One region of the Paenibacillus sp. S-38 genome, then DNA from elsewhere that is predicted to be linked to it. Evidence: riboswitches for the same ligand, from Rfam matches in the RefSeq annotation. Region 1 holds a riboswitch; each other region holds the start of a gene.
What was found. A riboswitch is a leader RNA that binds a small molecule or an ion and turns the genes downstream of it on or off. The one in region 1 is predicted to bind cyclic di-GMP.
Positions count from the first base shown of each region.

Region 2: it holds a riboswitch for cyclic di-GMP, as region 1 does, so the genes downstream of both, ACP26L_RS14505 (EAL domain-containing protein) here and ACP26L_RS11670 (diguanylate cyclase domain-containing protein) in region 1, are expected to answer to the same signal.
Region 3: it holds a riboswitch for cyclic di-GMP, as region 1 does, so the genes downstream of both, ACP26L_RS00165 (PilZ domain-containing protein) here and ACP26L_RS11670 (diguanylate cyclase domain-containing protein) in region 1, are expected to answer to the same signal.

Region 1 is NZ_CP187970.1:2,522,925-2,526,129, reverse strand. Features, by position in the region: gene ACP26L_RS11680 (glycosyl hydrolase 53 family protein) at 1-489, opposite strand, end outside; gene ACP26L_RS11675 (hypothetical protein) at 712-924, shown strand; cyclic di-GMP riboswitch class I at 1,211-1,301, shown strand; gene ACP26L_RS11670 (diguanylate cyclase domain-containing protein) at 1,369-2,841, shown strand; gene ACP26L_RS11665 (amidase family protein) at 3,001-3,205, opposite strand, start outside.
Region 2 is NZ_CP187970.1:3,150,036-3,153,240, forward strand. Features, by position in the region: gene ACP26L_RS14495 (DUF2953 domain-containing protein) at 1-626, shown strand, start outside; gene ytfJ (GerW family sporulation protein) at 766-1,272, shown strand; cyclic di-GMP riboswitch class I at 1,465-1,572, shown strand; gene ACP26L_RS14505 (EAL domain-containing protein) at 1,733-3,205, shown strand, end outside.
Region 3 is NZ_CP187970.1:29,889-33,093, forward strand. Features, by position in the region: gene ACP26L_RS00155 (DedA family protein) at 1-178, shown strand, start outside; gene tadA (tRNA adenosine(34) deaminase TadA) at 252-713, opposite strand; cyclic di-GMP riboswitch class I at 1,055-1,142, shown strand; gene ACP26L_RS00165 (PilZ domain-containing protein) at 1,256-1,966, shown strand; gene ACP26L_RS00170 (peptidoglycan recognition protein family protein) at 2,090-2,815, shown strand; gene ychF (redox-regulated ATPase YchF) at 2,997-3,205, shown strand, end outside.

The DNA of each region.
Region 1 (3,205 bases):
ATAGTTGTAGACCTCCTGCTCCAGCTCGGCGCCGCTGAGATTCTCCCATGCGGCCGGCTTGAACTGCTTGCCCGGATCCGCCCAGAAGTCGCTGTAGTGGAAATCGAGCAGCACCTTCAGGCCCAGCTCCTTTGCATAAACAGCAGTCTCCACCGTCCGCGCCAGGTCGTTATTGCCTCCGCCAAGCGGATTCCCCTGCTCATCCACCGGGTTGTTCCAGATCCGCAGACGCACCCAGTTCGTCCCATGGTCCTTCAGGATCTGCAGCGCATCTTTCTCTACGCCGCCGTCGTAGTAATGCCCTCCGCTTTCTTTAATCTGGCTCAGCATGGAGACATCCGAGCCTTTAATGAAATCCGGGCTCAGCCCCTCAATGGGATTGATGCGGATCACGCTCTCCTGCTCTGCAGCCCGCGCCCCCTGGGGAACCCATGTCAGCGCCATGGCTGCCACCAGCAGCAGGGCCGTGCTTTTTTTCACGAATCGCATGCCTGAAAACGACCTCCCTGTCTTCGTTGTAAGCGGTTAACCAAGCTTTGGCAGACCGCTGAACCGATTATAGCAAACGCTCCCACGCGGATTACCCCCGCAAAATATCATTCTTCTGTACTTTTTGCAGGAATCCGCGGTTCCGGCTGCCCCGCCTTCTCTTTTATTTTAGGAAAAACTATGGTAACTTGAATGTCATATGAAGTTCAGGAGGACTAGAACATGGCCAAGCCGCAGTTCCGTTGGAACATTAAACTGAAGAAAAGCAACTCATACCTGGGTACCGTGTACCTCGAGGAGCCGCTCCCGGAGGTCGAGGACGTCATCATGATCGGCGACAAGAAGTACGCGCTCGTCGAGATTCAGCCGGGCAGCACCCGCGATTCCCATGATGTGTTCGTCGAGGAAGTCAAGAAGGACACTTTGAAAAAATAACAAAAACCAGCCTGTCCCATACCGGACAGCCGCTGGACACCGGCAGCCGGAGAAGGAAGCCTTCCTCTCCGGCTGTCGTTCATCCGGCCGGTCTTGTCTACGGCGGCACCTCAGTTACAGGGCTTCCCCTTTCGCTCCCGGCAGCAGCTAAGGCACGCCTGTCCCGATTTCATTCCATTTCACAACCCATTTTCCTAAATAGACATTTTTTACATTTTGACGAAAACGCGCAGGTCTTTTATTATTAATAGGTAATCATGATTTATAATCCATCTATCTTAACTTCACTTGTAAAAAGCAAACTTATTGAAAAATAAGGACGCAAAGCTTCGGGCCTACGGAATGCTATGTCATTCTATGGCAGCCGGGCCGCCTTAGTGGTGTGCATACAACCATCACCTGCTTGGGTGATGGTTTTTTTGATATCAAAGGGGCGCTTCCAACATGACATCGGCCAACTCTTCCCGCCTTCTGATTCTAGGCCTGCTCTTCGTATCCGTGCAGGCTGCCATATCCTTAGCGTACGGCGAATACATATTCCCCCTCTATCTGATGGATATCCTGGCTCCAGCCCTCTCCTTGGGTGTATTGATCGAAGTGATCCGCTCCCACACCGGTCCCCAGAAGCGATTCTGGAGTCTGATCGGCATATCTGTCTTTTGCGAGATGATGGCTCAGCTCATCTGGGGCTCCTATGAATGGATATGGAATATGGAGCCGCCTGAGATCGGTATCGCCGATATCTTCTGGGTTTCCCAGTCGCTGATTTACCTGGTCGCTTTCTACGGATGGGTCCGCTCAGGGGAGAAGAACCGCTACCTGCTCGACTCCCTGATTCTGGTGGTGAGTCTCGCCGTGATCAGCTGGGAGTTCCTGATCAAGCCGGTCTATTACGGCGAAGAGAATCTCAATCTCGTCACGATTACCGTCGACCTCCTCTATCCGATCACCTCTCTGCTCATGGTGTTCGTCCTCACCTCCTGGCTGCTGAACGGGGAGCGGCGGATGAGCCGACGGACCATGCGGATGCTGACCATCGGCTGCCTGAGCTATATGTCGGGGGACACGCTCTACATGCTGCTGATTGATATCCGTGCCCTGGATGCCCTGGAGCCCTGGATCGACACCTTCTGGACGGGCGCCGCCTTCTGGATGGCAGTGGCCGGCATCCGCTCCATCTCCGATGAACCGGATGCCGCCCCTGTAGAAGGCCGTCTCGGCCGGGTGGTCCGTTTCTCGGTTCCCTATACCGGCCTGCTCCTGCTGATCGTCATCTTGGTCTTCTTCCGCCTGACGACGGATGTGTTCGCCTGGGGACTGACGCTTACCGTTCTGCTTGTCCTCGTCCGGCAGATCCACTTCCTTACGGAGCGGGAGACGCTCAACGACAAGCTGAGCGAATCCCTCCGCAAGCTGGAGCGGATCGCAAGCAGTGACAGCCTGACGGGGCTGATGAACCGGCGGGCCTTCATGCTCGATCTGGAACAAAAGCTTGCTGAGGCAGGGCCGCGGCCTGTGGCCGTCCTGTATTTCGACCTGGACAAGTTCAAGCCCATCAATGACAATCACGGCCACCGCACAGGCGACCTGCTCCTGCAGGCCGTAGCCAAACGGCTGTCCACTCTGCAGCAGGACGGAATGAGCATGGCCCGTCTCGGGGGAGACGAGTTTGCGGTGTCCCTGTCTTCCCCAGGCAGCATAGAGCGGGTGCATGAACTGTCGAATGCCATCGTTGAGCATCTCTCCAAGCCTTATCGCCTGGAGGATGTGCCGATTCAAACGTCGCCTTCCGTCGGCATCGCCCTATACCCCCAGGATGCGCGGACCATGCCTAATCTGCTCGACGCGGCGGATCAGGCCATGTATGCGGCCAAACGGCTCGGGGGCAAGAGATGCTTCTTCTACCGGGGCGGTTAGCTCACCGGGACGGACTGCTCTGTCGGTGAGCCGATCATCAGGGGCAGCCTTCCCTGAACTTCCACTCCTGATGATGTAATATATGCTGTACAGACCGGCCCCCTGCTCACAGCTGCGAGCAGGGGGCCGGTCTGTTGGTATGAAGAGCGGATTCTCTTATTAAGGAAGAAGGGCGGGCGGCTTGCGGTGCAGCGTTCCTTGTTCATAGGCATAGGCCAGCCGGATCAGAAAGCCTTCGTCGAACGCTCGGCCCAGGAACTCGAGCCCTACCGGCAGGCCTTCCGGAGTGAAGCCCGCAGGCACCGTGACGGCAGGGAAGCCGGAGAACGGACTGAACTTCGTGTTCGAACCGGAGTTCTGCGGC
Region 2 (3,205 bases), 630 kb from region 1:
TGGTGCTGAGTCAGGTGAACCTGCGGATCCTGTTCAGCCATATAGGTAAAGATGATGAGATTACCATTCATGCCAAGGCGCTGTTCGGCCTGGTGAATCTCAAATTCGTCATTCCGATCGTCCGCTTTCAGAGCCTGAAGAAAGGCTTCGAGATTCAAGCCAAGCAGGTCAATGCCAATGCGGGCAGCCTTCTTGGCGAAGCGATGGGAAACATCGGTCCCGAGATGATGAGAAGGGCGTACGAGAACATCAGAATCCTGCTTCAGAACTGCTTTCAATTCAATGACTGGCTGCGTCAGATGCTCGCCCGTGTCAGGTGCACCCAGATGGATTGGAGAACCACAGTCGGCATTGGCGATGCCGCCGAAACCGCGTTTCTGGCAGGAGCGTTCTGGGGGATCAAAACCTCTATCCTTGGGCTGCTGTTCCGCTACATTCCCCTTGACGGTCAGCCGCGGCTGGCGGTTATACCCGCCTTCAATCAAACCTTGATTGCGGTGGAAGGGACATGCACCTTTCGGGTGCGGATGGTTTATGTCATGCTGGCGGGCTTTCAGCTTCTCCTGCGGATCCTGAAAGTCAAGGGTGGGCTCAAGGCTTGGCGGAACGTGCTTCTGCCGTCATAACTGCAGGTGTACCCATGAGTCAACCGGTGATGGCAGCGAAGTCCAAAGCCCGTATTAAGCCGAATACGTGCGCTGCATCAAGGGAAGCCTAACGAATGGCTAGTCAGTCTACACTACTTCTGATCAGGAGGGAACAGCGATGACAGAACATCCGATTCAAGGTCTTATGAAAACGGCCATGGAAAACATCAAAGAAATGGTCGACGTGAATACGATTGTCGGTGATCCCGTTGAGACGCCGGACGGCAGCGTGATTATGCCGATCAGTAAGGTAGGCTTCGGGTTTGCAGCCGGAGGCAGCGAATTCGTTACAACCGAGGATCCGGCCGTACCGAGTCTCTCCCGTCATGAATCCCACAATGCCCAGGTGGCGCTTCCCTTCGGGGGCGGCAGCGGCGGCGGTGTCTCCATTACGCCGATTGCTTTTCTCGTAGTGGGCAAACAGGGCGTGAAGATTGTTCCGCTCGATAACCAGACGCATCTGCTGGAGCGGCTGATCGATTCGGCTCCGCAAGTCGTAGACCGCATTCAGTCCATGATGAAGAGCGGCGGAAACAAATCGCAGGGCTCCGAGCAGGGCGCTTCTTCCCAGGCCGGATCGACGACCGTCACCAATAATATCGAGAATCAGAACTTTATCGTGTAGCCCAATTTTATGATGGAACAGGTACTCGGCAGCTGCTCTCCTTAGGAGGGCAGCTTTCTTTTTTAATTTGTCATAAAACTTTCCATATGATTCGAAAGATCTATAAAATTCTTCAAAAACTAGGATAAAAGCGATAGACTAATCCGCTTTTGTCATGCTACTATAGGTTATAAAGAACTACTCACTTACATATCACGATAAAGGCAAACCCATTGAAAGGTGGGGACGCAAAGCCACAGATCTAAAGCCCGTCAGGATTCCAAATCTGGAACACCGGGCAATGACCGCTGGGTTACCGAAAGTAAAACCGTTCTTTCCGGTGCTTTCCGGTGATAGGTTCAAGATCGACGGCTGCTCTTACCGAAGGGTGGCTTTTTTGATTTGGTTCGGATCCACGCAAGGACTCTCTTCCATTGATCTTTATCTGCCGCCTCATCCTACCCCGTTTGGAGGGCTCATCATGTCTGGAACTTACAATGTCTATCTCGTTCTCCTATCGTTTCTTATCGCCTTCATGTCCGCCTATTCGGCGTTCGATCTGGCCCGCAGGCTCGGGGGCGCTGCGGGGCGGATCCGCATTCTATCCCTCGGGGCCGCGGGGGTGATCCTCGGCACCGGCATCTGGGCCATGCATTTTGTGGCTATCCTGGCCAATGAACAGACCGCGGCTGTCGGCTATGACATCCGGTTGATGCTCCTCTCTGCCAGCTTTGCCGTTGCGGCTTCCTGGGGCGGTTTGTCCTATGCCACTCGCCCCGTTCCGGGAATCCGGAATCTCGGGGCCGGCGCCCTTCTCTTGTTCATAGGCGTGACAGGGATGCACTTCATAGGAATTGCCGCTATGGGGATGAGCGGTGCTCATGATTACGGATTACTGCTGCTGCTTGGGGCTGCCATTGGGCTGGCTGGGACGACCGGTGCTGTGTTTGTGTCGTTTCGTACCCAAGCCGCGGGAAGCGCGAGGACATCTTATCTCCGGCGTATGCTCGGAGCGGCGATGATGGGAGGAGCGATTGCCGGACTCCATTATCTCAGTATGGCAGCCATGACGTTCGGCCGTGCGGGGCACCTGCACGAGAGGCTCCGCTCCCCCAAGCTTCAGGATGATATGCTCGGGATTATTCTCGGAAACTGCATTATTTTTCTGCTCAGCATTGTTGTGATCCGGGGCTACTTTCTCGACAGACGCTACCGTGAAGGAGAGGCCGTCAAGCTGGCTGTACTGGAATCCGCGCTGGATGGCATCCTGATGGTGGATCATCAGGGGAGCATTATGGAATGCAACCCGGCCATGGGCCGGATGTTCGGATATGCACGGGAGGAGCTCAGGACGCTGGTGCTCACGGATCTTCTTGAGCTTCCCGCGGGTAGAGGCAGGCCGGAGCCGCCCGCATCGGATGCGCCGGACGGGGAACGAGGGTCAAGCTCCCTTATCTCCGTCGAACACCAAATCCGCACTCTGCTGGACAGCCGCATCGAGACGACGGGCTGGCACGCCGACGGAACTTCCTTTCCTCTCGAAATCAGCATGACGCGGGCGAAGGAGTATGGAAAGCCTGTGTTCACCGTGTTCGTCAGGGATATTACCGAACGGCAGAAGGCGGAGGAACACATCCGGCAGTTGGCGCTCCGGGATCCGCTGACGGGGTTGTTCAACCGTTCCTATCTGCAGGAAAAGCTGTCCTCCGCCATCGCAAGGGCCGAAGTCGGGCCTGGCCATCTGGGCGTCATGTTTCTGGATCTGGACGGGTTTAAGACGATTAACGATACATTCGGGCATGACTGCGGGGATATGCTGCTTCAGGAAGTGGGGGAGCGGCTGCTGCACTGTGTGCGTGAAGAAGACCTGGTTTCCCGCCAGGGAGGCGACGAGTTCATCGTTATGCTTACCGGGATCACTCCGGGGACCGCCTCACGAATCGCCGTAAGGATG
Region 3 (3,205 bases), 2.5 Mb from region 1:
TTACTCTACGGGATTCTTGTGGACGCTGGGTTACTTCATGCTCGGATATTACTTCGGGGATTCGATCGACGTGATCTCCCGCACGGTCACCAAGTATGGATGGTACGTGCTTGCGCTGCTGGTGGCCGGAGGGCTGGCTATGCTCTGGCTTCGGCCTCTGCGCCAGAAGGCCAGATAGAGCACAAAGGGAAGGACAAGCGCCTTGTCCTTCCCCACGTCACCTTATGCTTGCTTCTTAACTGACAGCCCGGCTACTTCTTTGCCCGCAGCCTGCGGAAGAAATCGGTCAGCATCGAGCCGCATTCTTCTTGAAGAATCCCGCTGACAACGTCAACCCGGTGATTGAACCGTTCCTCCTGCAGCAGGTTCATTAGTGTGCCGGCACATCCCGCCTTGGGATCCTGCGTACCGTAGACCACCTGAACGATCCGCGACTGGACGATCGCCCCCGCACACATGGGACAGGGCTCGAGGGTAACATAAAGACGGCAGTTCAGCAGCCGCCAGGCATCCAGATGCTCGCTTGCCTCGCGGATGGCGATGAGCTCCGCATGGGCCAAGGGGTCCTTATCCGTCTCCCGCCGGTTATAGCCGCGCCCGATAATCTCGCCTTCCCGGACGATAACCGCCCCGATCGGCACCTCCCGTATCGCTTCGGCTTTGCGTGCTTCTTCGATCGCGGCACGCATGAAGCGTACGTGTTCTTCCTCCATAGCTGCAAACCTCTCATTTCTGCTGATGTGGACAGGGTGACGGCAGAAGTTATTCTTTGTCAACACGCTGTGGATAAAATTGTGGATAATCCGATCCGTTTCCCAGTCCATTGTAGAAAAAAGTGCATGATAGAGCAAGTTCTATCCCTATTGCCCAACTTGTCCACAGACCCTTAACAGTGTGAATAACTAATATCGTTTATACACATGTGAATAAATGGCGGCGGATAGGATCAAAAAAACACTTGAAGAATCGGGTTCTCATACCTATAATGAAGAGTAATGATAGGTATATGTGCCTAAAAACTGATGCTAAGTGACTAGGAATTTCATAAGAATCATTCGCTTCACGGCAAACCTGTCGAAAGGCAGGGACGCAAAGCTTAGGGTCTACGGTCCTGCAGGGACTATGACAGCCTGGCCGCCGAATGGACTCACGAACCCCCCGGCGGATCCCTCTTTGCGAATGGAGTCGGCCTTTTTGGCTTGGCCGATCCCCTACATCCCAGAAAACACATAACCATGCGAGAGGTGGCAACCCCATGATGAAGATGGCTGCAGCAAGATCATCTTACAGCCTTACAGACGAGACGTACCACAGCCCCAGCGGCATCCTGCTTCACAGCCGGACGGTCGTAGAGAAGGCAAGCTTCGTTTCTACCGGTATTCTGACCTATGCGGAAGGCGATATTCTGGAGATCGAAATGTCGGAGTATAAAGTGTTCGAACTCGGAGACACCGTCAAGCTGACCGTCTATTCCCCGGGCGGTATTTATATCTTTGAATCGACAGTAGTAGCTAAAGACCACGGTGCTCTGATCATTATCAACCCGCCGCAGAACCGGAATTTGTTTGCCGAGAAGCGGGAGAACCCCCGGATTACTGTGAAGGAAGACGGACGTGTGCTTTCGGTACAGATGGCGGACGGCAGCGACCGGCTGCTTGAAGACAAGATCGATCTCAGTGTGCACAATGTCAGTGTAAGCGGGATTGGGTTTACCATCCGCGAAGATCTTCGTATCGGCAGGGGAGCTGTAGTGCACCTGCATTTGGATCTCGGCGTCGAAATGGCGTGCCGCGCGGAAATCGCTCGTACCGAGAGAACCGAGAACGGAGAGTTTTATTTTGGAGCCCAGTTCATCGATCTGGCCAAGGATAAAGCAAACTCGCTTCGTGCTTATGTTCTGAAAAAGCAGGTCGAAACGCATTTTCGCACGAAGCGGGAAGAGACGGCAAAGCGGGTCTTTAAATAGGCCTAAGCCGGGCAGAGAAGACAGCCGAATCACCTATAACCAGGACAGCCAGACGTATGCGCCGCGTACCGTCCACCTCTTTGCAGCATATGCTGTATGATAGAAGAAGAGGTGGTGAGGATCGTGGCTTTTTTGATGAAGTACGAGATCATTCCACGCTACTTGACGGGACCCAGCCAGAGAAGGCCTAAGCTTCCCTTATCCGGCTGCCGCTTCATGGTGGCCCATGATACGGGAAATCCGAGCTCAACCGCGGCGGCGAACGTGGCGTATTACGAAAGGACACGCAATGATATGGCGTCCTCCGCCCATTTGTTCGTCGATGACAAGCAGATTATCGAATGCATACCCCTGCTGACAGGCACGGCGGAAAAGGCGTATCACGTGCTCTATAACGTGACGACCGATAATGCGCGGTATGGCACCGATGCCAACGATACGGCCGGTGCGGTGGAGTTGTGCTACGGCGGAAGCATCAATCTGTCGGAATCGTACAAAAGGTACGTATGGGTTTTCGCTTATGCCTGTAACCGGTATGGTCTGAATCCGCTGACGGACATCACCGGGCACTACATCCTGGACCCGGCACGGCGCAGCGACCCGCAGACGCCTCTGCGGCAGCTCGGCAAATCGTTCGCGAACTTCGTACAGGATGTGGCCGACGAGCTCAAGGCCTGCACGATCGTTACGCCCCCGAAGCCCGAGGTGCTGATCGCGCCGGAGGACGCGAACAAGCTGATCGGCTTCCTGTCGGCGATCTACTACGCCTCGCAGGATGAGGAGAGCCGGACCGAGGCGAACCGGCTGGCCAACGAGCTGCGCCGGGTCTCGGGGCAGCCGGAACAATAAGATGAAGGGCGCTCCTGACAGGCGAATGCCCGCAGCAGGCTGGACTCCGTGCGCGGCGGGGGCCGGCTTTTTTACATAAGCCCGGTTCCAAAAAGTGTAACTGCGTGACAAACTGGCTAATAATAAGCTATAATAGAATGTCAGAATCTAAGCGGAATACCGGATAGGAGTTGTCCTTGATATGGCTTTGAAAGCAGGAATCGTCGGGCTGCCGAACGTAGGGAAGTCCACGTTGTTTAATGCGATAACACAAGCTGGGGCAGAATCAGCGAACTACCCGTTTTGTACTATAGATCCGAACGTCGGCGTAGTGGAAGTGCCGGACGAGCGTCTCGAAGGCCTTGCGAAGATCGTGACGCCGAACCGCATCGTGCCGACTGCATTTGAATT